2 regions of the Pseudoalteromonas qingdaonensis genome follow, and region 1 is predicted to be linked to the other one. Evidence: predicted binding sites of a transcription regulator. Region 1 holds the regulator's gene; the other holds the start of a gene.
The links. Region 1 encodes NrdR, which represses ribonucleotide reductase genes. Its sites were predicted from a motif close to AAACACNANATNTNGTGTTT; they were not measured.
Positions count from the first base shown of each region.

Region 2: a site for NrdR is predicted at 2,858-2,877, ahead of nrdA (class 1a ribonucleoside-diphosphate reductase subunit alpha). Genes of this name have one in related genera too.

Region 1 covers NZ_JBCGCU010000001.1:16,096-22,199, forward strand. Annotated here, with positions in the region: gene ribBA (bifunctional 3,4-dihydroxy-2-butanone-4-phosphate synthase/GTP cyclohydrolase II) at 1-795, opposite strand, end outside; gene WCN91_RS00080 (riboflavin synthase) at 813-1,469, opposite strand; gene ribD (bifunctional diaminohydroxyphosphoribosylaminopyrimidine deaminase/5-amino-6-(5-phosphoribosylamino)uracil reductase RibD) at 1,472-2,617, opposite strand; gene nrdR (transcriptional regulator NrdR) at 2,619-3,068, opposite strand; gene glyA (serine hydroxymethyltransferase) at 3,160-4,416, opposite strand; gene WCN91_RS00100 (cobalamin-binding protein) at 4,929-5,729, opposite strand; gene cobO (cob(I)yrinic acid a,c-diamide adenosyltransferase) at 5,804-6,104, opposite strand, start outside.
Region 2 covers NZ_JBCGCU010000002.1:269,006-275,109, reverse strand. Annotated here, with positions in the region: gene gyrA (DNA topoisomerase (ATP-hydrolyzing) subunit A) at 1-1,625, opposite strand, end outside; gene ubiG (bifunctional 2-polyprenyl-6-hydroxyphenol methylase/3-demethylubiquinol 3-O-methyltransferase UbiG) at 1,817-2,527, shown strand; gene nrdA (class 1a ribonucleoside-diphosphate reductase subunit alpha) at 3,031-5,313, shown strand; gene nrdB (class Ia ribonucleoside-diphosphate reductase subunit beta) at 5,385-6,104, shown strand, end outside.

The DNA of each region.
Region 1 (6,104 bases):
GCGATCGGAGAGCAGAATGTCGTTAAAGGTACTTTGCAAGTGCACACGCACTAAAGTTGGGTCGTTAATTTCACCCTTCACCATGGCATAGTGAAGCTGACCATCTATGGTGTCTTTGTATGTTACCAGCTCGAACTCGCCATGCTCGGTCGGCAGCTTGCACTGGGCAACCTTCTCAATGGTGGTTTCATTAAGGTTACGGTACTCGATAAGATCGGCAATGGTGCCCATCTTAATACCGTGCTCCTTGGCAAACACTTCCAGCTCTGGGCGACGGGCCATGGTGCCATCCGGGTTCAGGATTTCGACAATCACAGACGACGGCTCAAGACCGGCCAAACGGGCTAGGTCACAACCTGCTTCTGTATGACCGGCTCGAGTTAAAACGCCACCTGGCTGGGCCATAATCGGGAAAATATGCCCAGGCTGAACGATATCCTCAGCTACCGCACCTTTGGCCACGGCGGCCTGCACAGTGCGCGCACGGTCGGCGGCAGAAATACCTGTGGTTACGCCCTTGGCGGCCTCAATAGACATGGTGAAGTTGGTCGAGAACTGGGCGCCATTGTTTTTCACCATCAGCGGCAGTGCCAATTGCTCACAACGCTCTTGTGTCAGCGTTAAGCAGATCAGGCCACGGCCATAGGTCGCCATAAAGTTAATTGCATCAGCACTGATGTGCTCGGCGGCAATAATCAGGTCGCCTTCATTTTCACGATCTTCGTCGTCCATCAAGATGACCATTTTGCCATTTTTAATGTCTTCGATGATCTCCGCTGCGCTATTCAAACTCATATCTTGCCCACTATGTGTTATTTGATAAATCCGGCCTGCACCAGCAGGCTTTCGGTTACTGTTGATTCTGCTTTTGGAGCTTGCGCCCCTTGAATTAGGCGCTCCAAGTAACGCGCTATTTGATCGACCTCGAGATTGACCAAGGTGCCAACCTGAAATTCGGCGATCGTGGTTTGTGCCAGCGTGTGCGGCACTATGGTTAATTTAAACTGGTTGCCGTCGATTTCATTAACGGTCAAACTGGCGCCGTCGATGCACACCGAGCCCTTGTAGGGAATATATTTCATCAGCGCTTCCGGCGCCGCTAGCCAATAGTCGATGGCGCGGGCATTAGGGCTGACTTTTACCACCTCGGCAATGCCATCCACATGGCCGGAAACCAGGTGCCCGCCTAGGCGTGAAATCGGCTGCAGAGCCTTTTCTAAATTGACTCGCTGGCCGCGCTGATAATGCGCAAAGCGCGTCAGTGACAAGGTCTCTTTAGAGACATCGGCACTAAAACCATCGCTGAATTTTTCAGTAACGGTCAAACAAACGCCATTGGTAGCGATACTGTCGCCAAGCGCGACGTCACTCATGTCCAAGTTGTCACTTTGTACGCGCACGCTTAAGTCGCCATCAACCAAGGTCAGGGAGCTGAGCGTGCCCGTTGCTTCAATAATACCTGTAAACATGGCTATTCTACTCTAAGTTGTTCTAAGGTAAGGCGAATATCCTCACCAACCGGGGTCATATCGCTAAAGTGCAGGGTTGGCACTTGAGTCATGGCCGTAAAGGGGCCCATAGTTAACAAGCCTTTGGCATCACTGCCCATTAATTTTGGCGCAATATAAACAATGTAGCTATCAATAAGTTGCTGCTGCGCCATGGCACCGGCCAGGGTCGCCCCCGCCTCCAGCCAAACTGAGTTAATATCACGCTGCGCCAGCTCTGCCAGCAGAGCATCAAGATTAACCTGCCCATTTTCAAGGCCTTCGCACAGCAACTCGGTTACATTGTTGGGCCACAGGGGCTGTTTATCAAGCTCTTTGCGCGTCACACTGGCTGTGCGTGAGCGCACTAATAATATCTCGCCGGGCTGTTGAAAAAGCGCTAAATCCGGGGTCAGCCGATAACGGCTATCTAAGATCACCCGCAGCGGTTGGCGCACCTCGGGCAGCACATACTCGGCCAATTGCGTGTCGTCCAATCGCACATTGAGCTTGGCATCATCCACCAGCACGGTATCGGCACCGCTTAAAATAGCGCAGTGCTGGGCGCGAAATAACTGCACATCTTTGCGCGCTTCTGGGCCGGTGATCCATTTACTCTCACCATTGGCCAGGGCGGTTTTACCGTCCAGGCTGGCGGCGAGCTTACAGGTAACATAAGGACGCCCGATGCGCATGCGCTTTAAAAAGCCCAGGTTTAGCTTTTCGGCTTCATCGCCAAGCAAACCAGATGCGACTTCTATGCCCGCCTCGGCCAGCATCTTCATGCCGCGACCACTGACCTGTGGATTAGGGTCTTGCATGGCGCAAATGACTTTTGCCACCTTGGCCTTGATCAGAGCGCCGGCACAGGGGCCGGTACGACCGGTATGGCTGCAAGGCTCAAGGGTTACATAAGCGGTAGCGCCTTGGGCATTATCACCGGCCGCCGCAAGTGCATGCACTTCGGCGTGTGGCGTTCCGGCCTGCTGGTGAAAACCTTCACCTATAATCTGACCCTCTTTAACCAGCACACAGCCGACATTGGGATTGGGTGTGGTGGTGAATCGACCTTGATACGCCAGCTCAATGGCTCGGCGCATATAGCGCTTGTCATCCGCACTGAAGATCATCTTAGTCTCCTAGGCGGGCGATTTCTTCACCGAATTCACGGATATCTTCAAACGAGCGATAGACAGAAGCAAAGCGCACATAAGCGACCTTATCCAGCCCCTTCAGTGCTTCCATAATGCATTCGCCTATCAGTTGTGAGCTGACTTCGCGCTCGCCGGTGGCACGAATTTGTGATTTGATTTGATGCACCACTTCATCGACTTGTTCTGTTTTTACTGGTCGACGCTCTAATGCGCGGTGCAGGCCATTTTGCAACTTGTCTTCATTAAAAGGCTCACGGGAACCATCACGCTTGATCACCCGCGGCATCACTAATTCCGCCCCTTCAAAGGTGGTAAAACGTTCGTGACAGTCATTGCATTCGCGACGACGACGAACCTGGTGGCCACCTCCGACCAGACGTGAGTCAATTACCTTGGTGTCTTTAGCGCTGCAGAAAGGACAATGCATAGTGAATGGGGTTCCTGTAGATAACAAAAAGGCCGCAAAAATTGCGGCCTTTATCATACACAAATGTTTGTGTAATAGCTATTTGACACTGTTATGCGTAAACAGGGAACTTAGCGCAAATTGCTTTCACTTTTTCTTTTACTTGTGCCTGAACATCAGTGCTTTCGATGTTATCTAGTACGTCACAGATCCAGCCCGCTAGCTCTTTCGCTTCGGCTTCTTTGAAACCACGGCGAGTGATAGCCGGAGAACCTAGACGTAGACCAGAAGTTACAAACGGTGAACGCGGATCGTTTGGTACCGAGTTCTTGTTTACCGTGATGTTGGCATTACCAAGAGCAGCATCGGCATCTTTACCCGTGATGTCTTTGTCGATCAAATCAAGAAGGAACAGGTGGTTGTCGGTTTTGCCCGAAACTACCTTGTAACCGCGCTCTTGTAGCACTTTAACCATGGCTTGAGCATTAGCAACAACCTGCTGCTGGTATGCTTTAAATTCAGGCTGTAGCGCTTCTTTGAAAGCAACCGCTTTAGCAGCGATTACGTGACATAGAGGACCACCCTGGCCACCTGGGAATACGGCGCTGTTTAGCTTTTTGTAGATCTCTTCGTCGCCACAGTTAGAAACGATTAGACCACCACGAGGACCAGCAAGCGTCTTGTGCGTAGTAGTAGTTACCACGTGCGCGTAAGGTACTGGGCTTGGGTATACGCCAGCGGCGATAAGGCCAGCAACGTGAGCCATATCAACAAACAGGTAAGCACCTACTTTGTCAGCGATTTCACGGAAACGTTTCCAGTCAACGATACCTGAGTAAGCAGAGAAACCACCGATGATCATTTTTGGCTTGTGCTCAAGCGCTAGCGCTTCAACCTGATCGTAATCGATTTCGCCAGTTGCTTCATTTAGGCCGTACTGAATAGCGTTGTACATTTTACCTGAGAAGTTTACGTGTGCGCCGTGAGTCAAGTGACCACCGTGTGCCAGGCTCATGCCTAGTACAGTGTCGTGCGGCTGAAGAAGCGCTTGGAAAACAGCGGCGTTTGCTTGTGAACCCGCGTGCGGCTGTACGTTTGCGTAATCTGTGCCGAATAGCTCGTTCGCACGGTCAATAGCCAGTTGCTCAACCACGTCAACATGCTCACAACCACCGTAGTAACGCTTACCTGGGTAGCCTTCTGCATATTTGTTAGTTAGCTGTGAACCCTGGGCTTCAAGTACGCGTGGGCTACAGTAGTTTTCTGATGCGATAAGCTCGATATGCTCTTCTTGGCGAGCTACTTCTGCGTTCATCGCATTAGCTAATTCTGGGTCAAAGTCTGCAATGTTCATGTTACGTTCTAACATGCTGTCTCCTAGGTGCAACGTGATTGTCTATATGAAAGGCCGCTATTGTACGCTTAAACGGCTCGTTTGCCTATTGGCTACGTAGCTAAAATAGTATGCCTTGGCAATATTCAGCTGGAAGTAAACGAGATTTAAGCAAGGCAAATGGATGCAGGCTTAGTGGTGCTAAGTCAAAACCATTTAACGCAGAATAAATCTCATTTAAACCAGCCTTTCAGGAGCGTCACAAGCAGCGCTCTTCTTTGTTGTGCCGACTTGAAATGTGGACACATTCCTGCATCGGCACGCCGCGAATAGCTAAGCTTGTGAGAGCTCTGAATAAGTCCAGGCATGCTAATTTAGCTATTTTATTTAAACAGGGATTGAATTTTTTTCACAGCCCTAAAAGAATGATATTTTCTTATCACATATATAAATATATTAAATTAATTGTTAAACAATCATTTTTGTTACTAATGAAAAGCCCAGCGTATCTAGCTGGGCTTAAAGCAGCTTAAGACGAACAAAATTCGCTATTGGGAATTAATGGCCAGGCATAGCTTGTTAATCCCATTAAGAATCCGAGTGCTGTAGCGATGCAGCAAATCAGCGTCGATGGCGCGAATAGCCTTGTTCTTTACCGCTGGGATCATGTCCCATTGTTGCCACTGCTGAGTTTGTTCGGCGGCGCTTTTTTCACTGCTTAAAACAATTATATCAGGCTTAGCCAGGGCGACATTTTCAACGCTTATCTGCGGATAGTCTGTGCTGTTATCGGCAAAGGCATTCTCACCACCACACAGGGTAATCGCCTTGCCTATCACAGTATTATTATTAACCGTCATCATGGGCGCCGGCCAAAGTTGATAAAACACCTTAGGTTTTTGTCCTTCACCGCGCTGATAATCTTGTTGCAAGCGCTGATAGCTCAGCTCAAATTGCGTGGCCACCCGCTCGCTCTGGGCCACATTGCCGGTGAGCTTTCCCAGTTGTCGCAACTCGGTGGCAATATCCTCTACCCCTTGTATCTTACTGATATACAAGGGCACGCCTAAACGCTTCAGGGTTTCCACATCGGCGGCCTTATTGCCCCCTTGCCACACCACTACCAAAGTGGGTTTTAAGGCCAAAATTTTCTCTATTTGCACCCCGTAATAGCCGCCGACACGAGGTAAGTCCTTGGCCTGCTCTGGGTAATCGGCATGGTCGACGCTGGCCACCAGGTGCTCGCCGGCGCCTATGGCATAGAGGTTCTCCACTATATGGGGAGACAGGGCGATAATGCGTTGCTCCATCGCCTTAGGTTTTTCACTTGCAGCCGCGCTTTCAGTCACGCTCGCAGCCGCGCAGGCAAAAGCACTAACAAAAAAGAGCGTGGTAAAAGCCACTAATCGGCGATAAATGACCATTAGTAATCAAACCCCGCGCGCGCCTTTATTCCGGCATCAAAGGCATGTTTCACATTGCGTACTTCACTGACTGTGTCGGCCAACTCCACTAAACGGCGGTGGGCGCCGCGCCCGGTAACGATCACAGATTGCATTTTCGGCCGGTTTGCCAGCGTCTCCAACACTTCGTCTAAATCTATATAGTCATAGGTGAGCATATAGGTAAGCTCATCAAGCAAAACCAGATCCAGGCTCTCGTCGGCAAGAAATTGCTTGGCCTGCTGCCAGGTTGCCTGCGCCGCCTGAGTGTCGGCCTCGCGG
Region 2 (6,104 bases), on a different contig from region 1:
GTGACGACCACGTTTTCTTCGGTGATCAGATCTTCCAGGCTGATATCGTGAGCAGCGGCACTGATTTCGGTGCGGCGCTCATCGCCATAGGTTTCCTTGATGGTCACCAATTCATCGCGGATCACTTCCATCAAGCGCTCCGGCGAACCTAGGATATGTAATAACTCAGCGATCAGCTCAAGTAGCTCTTGATATTCATCAAGGATCTTCTCGTGCTCAAGGCCGGTTAGCTTATGTAGACGTAGCTCAAGAATGGCCTGCGCCTGTGGCTCAGATAAATAGTACTGACCATCGCGAATACCTAAATCATCCGCCAGCCAGTCTGGGCGAGCGGCGTTATCACCGGCTTTTTCCAGCATGGCTTTAACATTACCCAGCTCCCACGGACGAGCAACAAGGGCTTGTTTCGCTTCTGCTGGTGTCGGTGACTTACGAATAAGTTCGATAATAGGGTCGATATTGGCAAGCGCAATCGCCAAACCTTCAAGGGTATGAGCGCGCTCACGAGCCTTACGTAAATCGAATACGGTACGACGGGTAACCACTTCACGACGGTGCAGAATAAATGCTTCAAGCATTTCCTTGATGTTAAAGCACTTCGGCTGGTTACCGTCCAGGGCAACCATGTTGATACCGAACACGGTTTGCATCTGGGTTTGGGCGTACAGATTATTCAGTACCACCTCGCCCACTTCGCCGCGTTTGATTTCAATAACGATACGCATACCGTCTTTATCAGACTCATCGCGCAGCGCACTAATGCCTTCGATCTTCTTGTCTTTTACAAGCTCAGCGATTTTTTCGATAAGGCGGGCTTTATTCACCTGATACGGAATTTCATGAACGATAATGGTCTCGCGACCTGTTTTTTCGTCCACTTCTACTTCCGCGCGAGCGCGAATATAAACCTTGCCACGACCTGTTTTATAGGCCTGCTCTATGCCTTTTTTACCATTGATAATGGCCGCTGTTGGGAAGTCCGGGCCTGGAATATATTCCATCAGCTCGTCAATGGTGGTTTGCGGCTCTTTGATAAGCGCTAAACAGCCGTTGATCACTTCGGTTAGGTTGTGCGGCGGGATATTGGTCGCCATACCTACGGCGATACCCGATGAACCATTGACCAGCAGGTTAGGCACCTTGGTCGGTAGTACATCTGGGATCATCTCGGTGCCATCATAGTTAGGCACGTAATCAACGGTTTCTTTTTCCAGGTCGGCTAACAACTCTTGGGAAAGTTTTGCCATGCGTACTTCGGTGTAACGCATCGCCGCCGCCGAGTCACCATCCACGGAACCAAAGTTACCTTGGCCATCAACCAGCATATAACGCAGAGAAAACGGCTGCGCCATACGTACTATGGTGTCGTATACGGCACTGTCGCCGTGCGGGTGGTATTTACCGATGACGTCGCCCACTACACGGGCAGACTTTTTATACGGTTTGTTCCAGTCATTGCGGAGTTCATTCATGGCGAACAAAACACGACGGTGTACCGGCTTTAGGCCGTCACGAACGTCGGGAAGCGCACGTCCTACGATTACACTCATGGCGTAATCCAGGTAGGAATTCTTTAACTCATCTTCAATATTAACCGGAAGGACTTCATTGGCGAGATCAGTCATTGATATCACTTTCCTTCTTATTTGCGACAGGCTGTAATCGGCACGAGTTATACTCGGCTTATCACCTGCCCCATTGTCGTTATTATCTCAGCCCATGCTATCACATAATTTTTATTTTTACAGGCGCTAAATCTTTGCGATTTCACAAAATCCCCCCGTATAATGGCCTCAGACGAACGAGGAAGTTTTATATGACCGAACATCAAAATGTAGATACGGATGAAATTGCAAAATTTGAAGCCATAGCACAGCGCTGGTGGGATCTCGATGGCGAATTTAAACCCTTACACGAAATCAATCCCCTGCGCCTGGACTTTATCGCCCAACATGCCAATGGCCTGGCCGACAAAGAAACTCTGGATATAGGCTGTGGCGGTGGCATACTCGCCGAGAGCATGGCCAAGCTCGGTGCCAAGGTCACCGGCATAGATATGGGTCGTGAACCACTGAATGTCGCCAAGCTCCATAGTTTAGAGTCTGGTGTTAAAGTCCAATACCAACAAATTACCGCGGAGCAATATGCGAGCGAGCACCCAGAGCGCTTCGATGTGGTGACCTGTATGGAAATGCTTGAGCATGTGCCGGACCCGCAATCCGTGATAGCCAGCGCTGCCGCCCTTGCCAAACCCGGCGCTCAGGTTTATTTCTCAACCTTAAATAAAACTGCCAAGGCCTATCTGTTTGCCATTGTTGGCGCCGAGAAATTACTTAAACTTGTGCCCGAAGGCACCCACGACCATAAAAAGTTTATCCGCCCATCGCAGCTTATCCAATGGGCTGAGCAAGCCGGGTTAAAGGTGCGCCACAGTGCCGGACTAAGCTACAACCCGTTAACTAAGCAATACACCTTGGGCCAGGACTTAGGCGTTAACTACATTTTGCACTTTGAAAAGCTGGCGTAACACAAGTGTAGCGAATCCGCCTGGTGTTTTTTAGAAGTGCGGACACACTATATCTGGTGGTATGTTATTTTTTAAACACCAGATATAGTGCACAAGTAAGAATTAGCGTGATGAAAAGATGCGCGACTTGATGATAAAAAACCCAGTCGGTTAGACTTGGAAAAAATCATTAAATTTGTGTTTTTTGACGTTGCTTTTCGCCGACCGACAGAGTTAAAAATGTTTGAAGGTTAACGGTCACTAACCGTGGCGACTTATCCACAGATTGTCACAGTTTGCACCTCTTGCAAATACACGCAGACCCCACTATCTTGTGAATCACAGTGATGAAAACACCATATCTAGTGTTTGAATCTTATACAGCTATAAATGCTTGGTGGCCGTGGGCGATGGCGCAAAGCGAAGGTATGCTAAAACGTAGTAAATACATCGCCTGCAATAGCTGAAAAACACCTTTAACAGCTGTGCGCTAATACAACTAATTATAATTACGGGTAATAACTATGACTCAACAGTTATCTGTTAGCAAACGCGATGGACGTAAGGAAGCGTTGGATTTAGATAAAATTCATCGTGTCATTACTTGGGCCGCCGAAGGGCTCAATAATGTATCTGTATCTCAGGTAGAACTTAAGTCTCATATTCAATTCTATGACGGTATTCGCACCGAAGATATTCACGAAACGATTATCAAATCGGCGGCGGACTTGATCTCGAAAGATACGCCTGACTACCAGTATTTGGCGGCGCGTCTGGCTATTTTCCACCTGCGCAAAAAAGCCTATGGTCGTTTTGAGCCACCTAAGCTGTATGATCATGTTGTTAAACTCGTTGAAGACAAGCGTTACGATCAGCATTTACTGTCCGACTACACTCAGTCGGAATTCGAGCAAATGGATCAGTTTATTGACCATAGCCGCGATTTAAACTTCAGCTATGCTGCCGTGAAGCAGCTAGAAGGTAAGTACCTGGTACAAAACCGCGTCACTGGCGATATTTATGAAAGCGCCCAGTTCCTGTATATCCTGGTTGCTGCCAGCCTGTTCTCGGATTACCCAAAAGAGACGCGCCTTGATTATGTGAAGCGTTTTTACGATGCGGTGTCTTTGTTTAAGATCTCATTGCCTACACCTATTATGTCGGGCGTGCGTACACCAACGCGTCAGTTTAGTTCATGCGTACTAATTGAATGTGCCGACAGCCTGGATTCAATTAACGCCACTTCATCGGCGATTGTAAAATACGTATCTCAGCGCGCTGGTATCGGTATCAACGCTGGTCGTATTCGCGCCCTAGGTAGCCCAATTCGCAACGGCGAAGCCTACCACACAGGTTGTGTTCCTTTTTATAAGCACTTCCAAACAGCGGTTAAAAGCTGTTCGCAAGGCGGCGTACGTGGCGGTGCCGCGACTTTGTTCTACCCGCTTTGGCACCTAGAGGTTGAAAACCTACTGGTACTTAAGAACAACCGTGGTGTTGATGATAACCGTGTACGTCACCTTGACTACGGTGTGCAGTTTAACAAACTGATGTATACCCGTTTAATTAAAGACGGCTTTATCACCCTGTTCAGCCCATCGGATGTACCGGGTCTTTACGATGCCTTCTTTGAAGATCAGCAGCTGTTTGAAGAGCTTTACGTAAAATACGAACAAGATGAGTCTATTCGTAAGAAGCGTATCAAGGCCATTGAACTCTTCTCTATGTTCTTGCAAGAGCGTGCCAGCACAGGCCGCATCTACCTGCAGAACGTTGACCACTGTAATACTCACAGCCCGTTTGATGCCAAGGTTGCACCGATACGCCAGTCTAACCTGTGTCTGGAAATCGCTTTACCAACCAAGCCGCTAAACGATGTGAACGACGAAACCGGTGAAATCGCTCTATGTACTCTGTCGGCCTTCAACCTGGGCGCCATTGAGTCTCTGGACGAGCTTGAAGAGCTAGCTGAGCTGGCTGTTCGTGCCCTTGATAACCTGCTGGATTATCAAGAATACCCAGTACCGGCTGCCTACAATGCCACCATGGGTCGTCGTACTTTAGGTGTGGGCGTGATTAACTTTGCCTATTACCTGGCTAAAAATGGTAAGCGTTATTCAGATGGCAGCGCTAACAGCCTGACGCATAAAACCTTTGAAGCGATTCAATACTATTTGATGAAAGCATCAAACGAGCTGGCCAAAGAAAAAGGCGCCTGTCCTAAGTTTAATGAAACCACTTATTCGCAAGGCATCATGCCTATCGATACCTATAAAAAGGATCTTGATAGCGTTTGTGATGAGCCACTGCACCTGGATTGGGACGCTCTGCGCGAGAGCATTAAAGCTCACGGCATGCGTAACTCAACACTGTCGGCCCTTATGCCATCAGAAACCTCGTCGCAAATCTCCAATGCCACTAACGGCATTGAGCCACCGCGCGGTCATATCAGCGTTAAGGCATCTAAAGACGGTATCCTTAAGCAGGTTGTGCCTGAGTATGAGCGTCTTAAAGATCAATATGAATTACTGTGGGATATTCCATCAAACGATGGCTACCTGCAGCTAGTGGGCATAATGCAAAAGTTCGTTGACCAGACTATTTCGGCCAACACCAACTATGATCCGAATAAGTTCGATGGCGGCAAGGTGCCGATGAAGCTCTTGCTTAAAGATCTGCTTACCGCCTATAAACTGGGTGTGAAGACCTTGTACTATCACAACACCCGTGATGGTGCCTCGGACGCCCAAGACGAGTTTAAGCCCCAGGCCGATGACGGCTGTGAAGGCGGCGCTTGTAAGATATAATAATAATTAAGCAAGCGGCCTCACAGCCGCTTTGCTTTGTTGTTCGACCCTGATTTTGAGATCCCACGACCATGTCATACTCCACTTTTAGCCGTAACCGTAACGACCAATTAAAAGAACCGATGTTTTTCGGACAAACGGTGAACGTATCGCGCTATGACCAGCAAAAGTACCCTATTTTTGAAAAGTTGATCGAAAAACAACTGTCTTTCTTCTGGCGCCCCGAAGAAGTAGACGTTAGTAAAGACCGCGTTGATTTTCAGTCTCTGCCTGAGCATGAGCGTCATATTTTCTTAAGCAACCTTAAGTACCAGACCCTGCTTGACAGCGTCCAAGGCCGCTCGCCAAACGTGGCTCTACTGCCTATCGTTTCCTTGCCTGAGCTGGAAACCTGGATTGAAACATGGGCCTTTAGTGAAACCATTCACAGCCGCTCGTACACCCATATTATTCGTAACGTGACTCAGTCGCCGGAAGTGATTTTCGATGACATAGTGACCAATGATAAAATCAATGAGCGCGCCGAAGAAGTTACCCGTTATTACGATGACCTTATTCACCTAACTTCACTTTATAATCTGTATGGCGAAGGCCATCACACGGTTAATGGTGAGGTCGTTGATGTGTCTTTGTACGAGCTTAAAAAGCGTTTGTACCTGGCCATTATGTCGGTGAATATCCTTGAAGCCATTCGTTTTTATGTGTCATTTGCTTGCTCTTTCGCCTTTGCCGAGCGCGAGCTGATGGAAGGTAATGCGAAAATCATCAAGTTGATCGCCCGTGACGAAGCC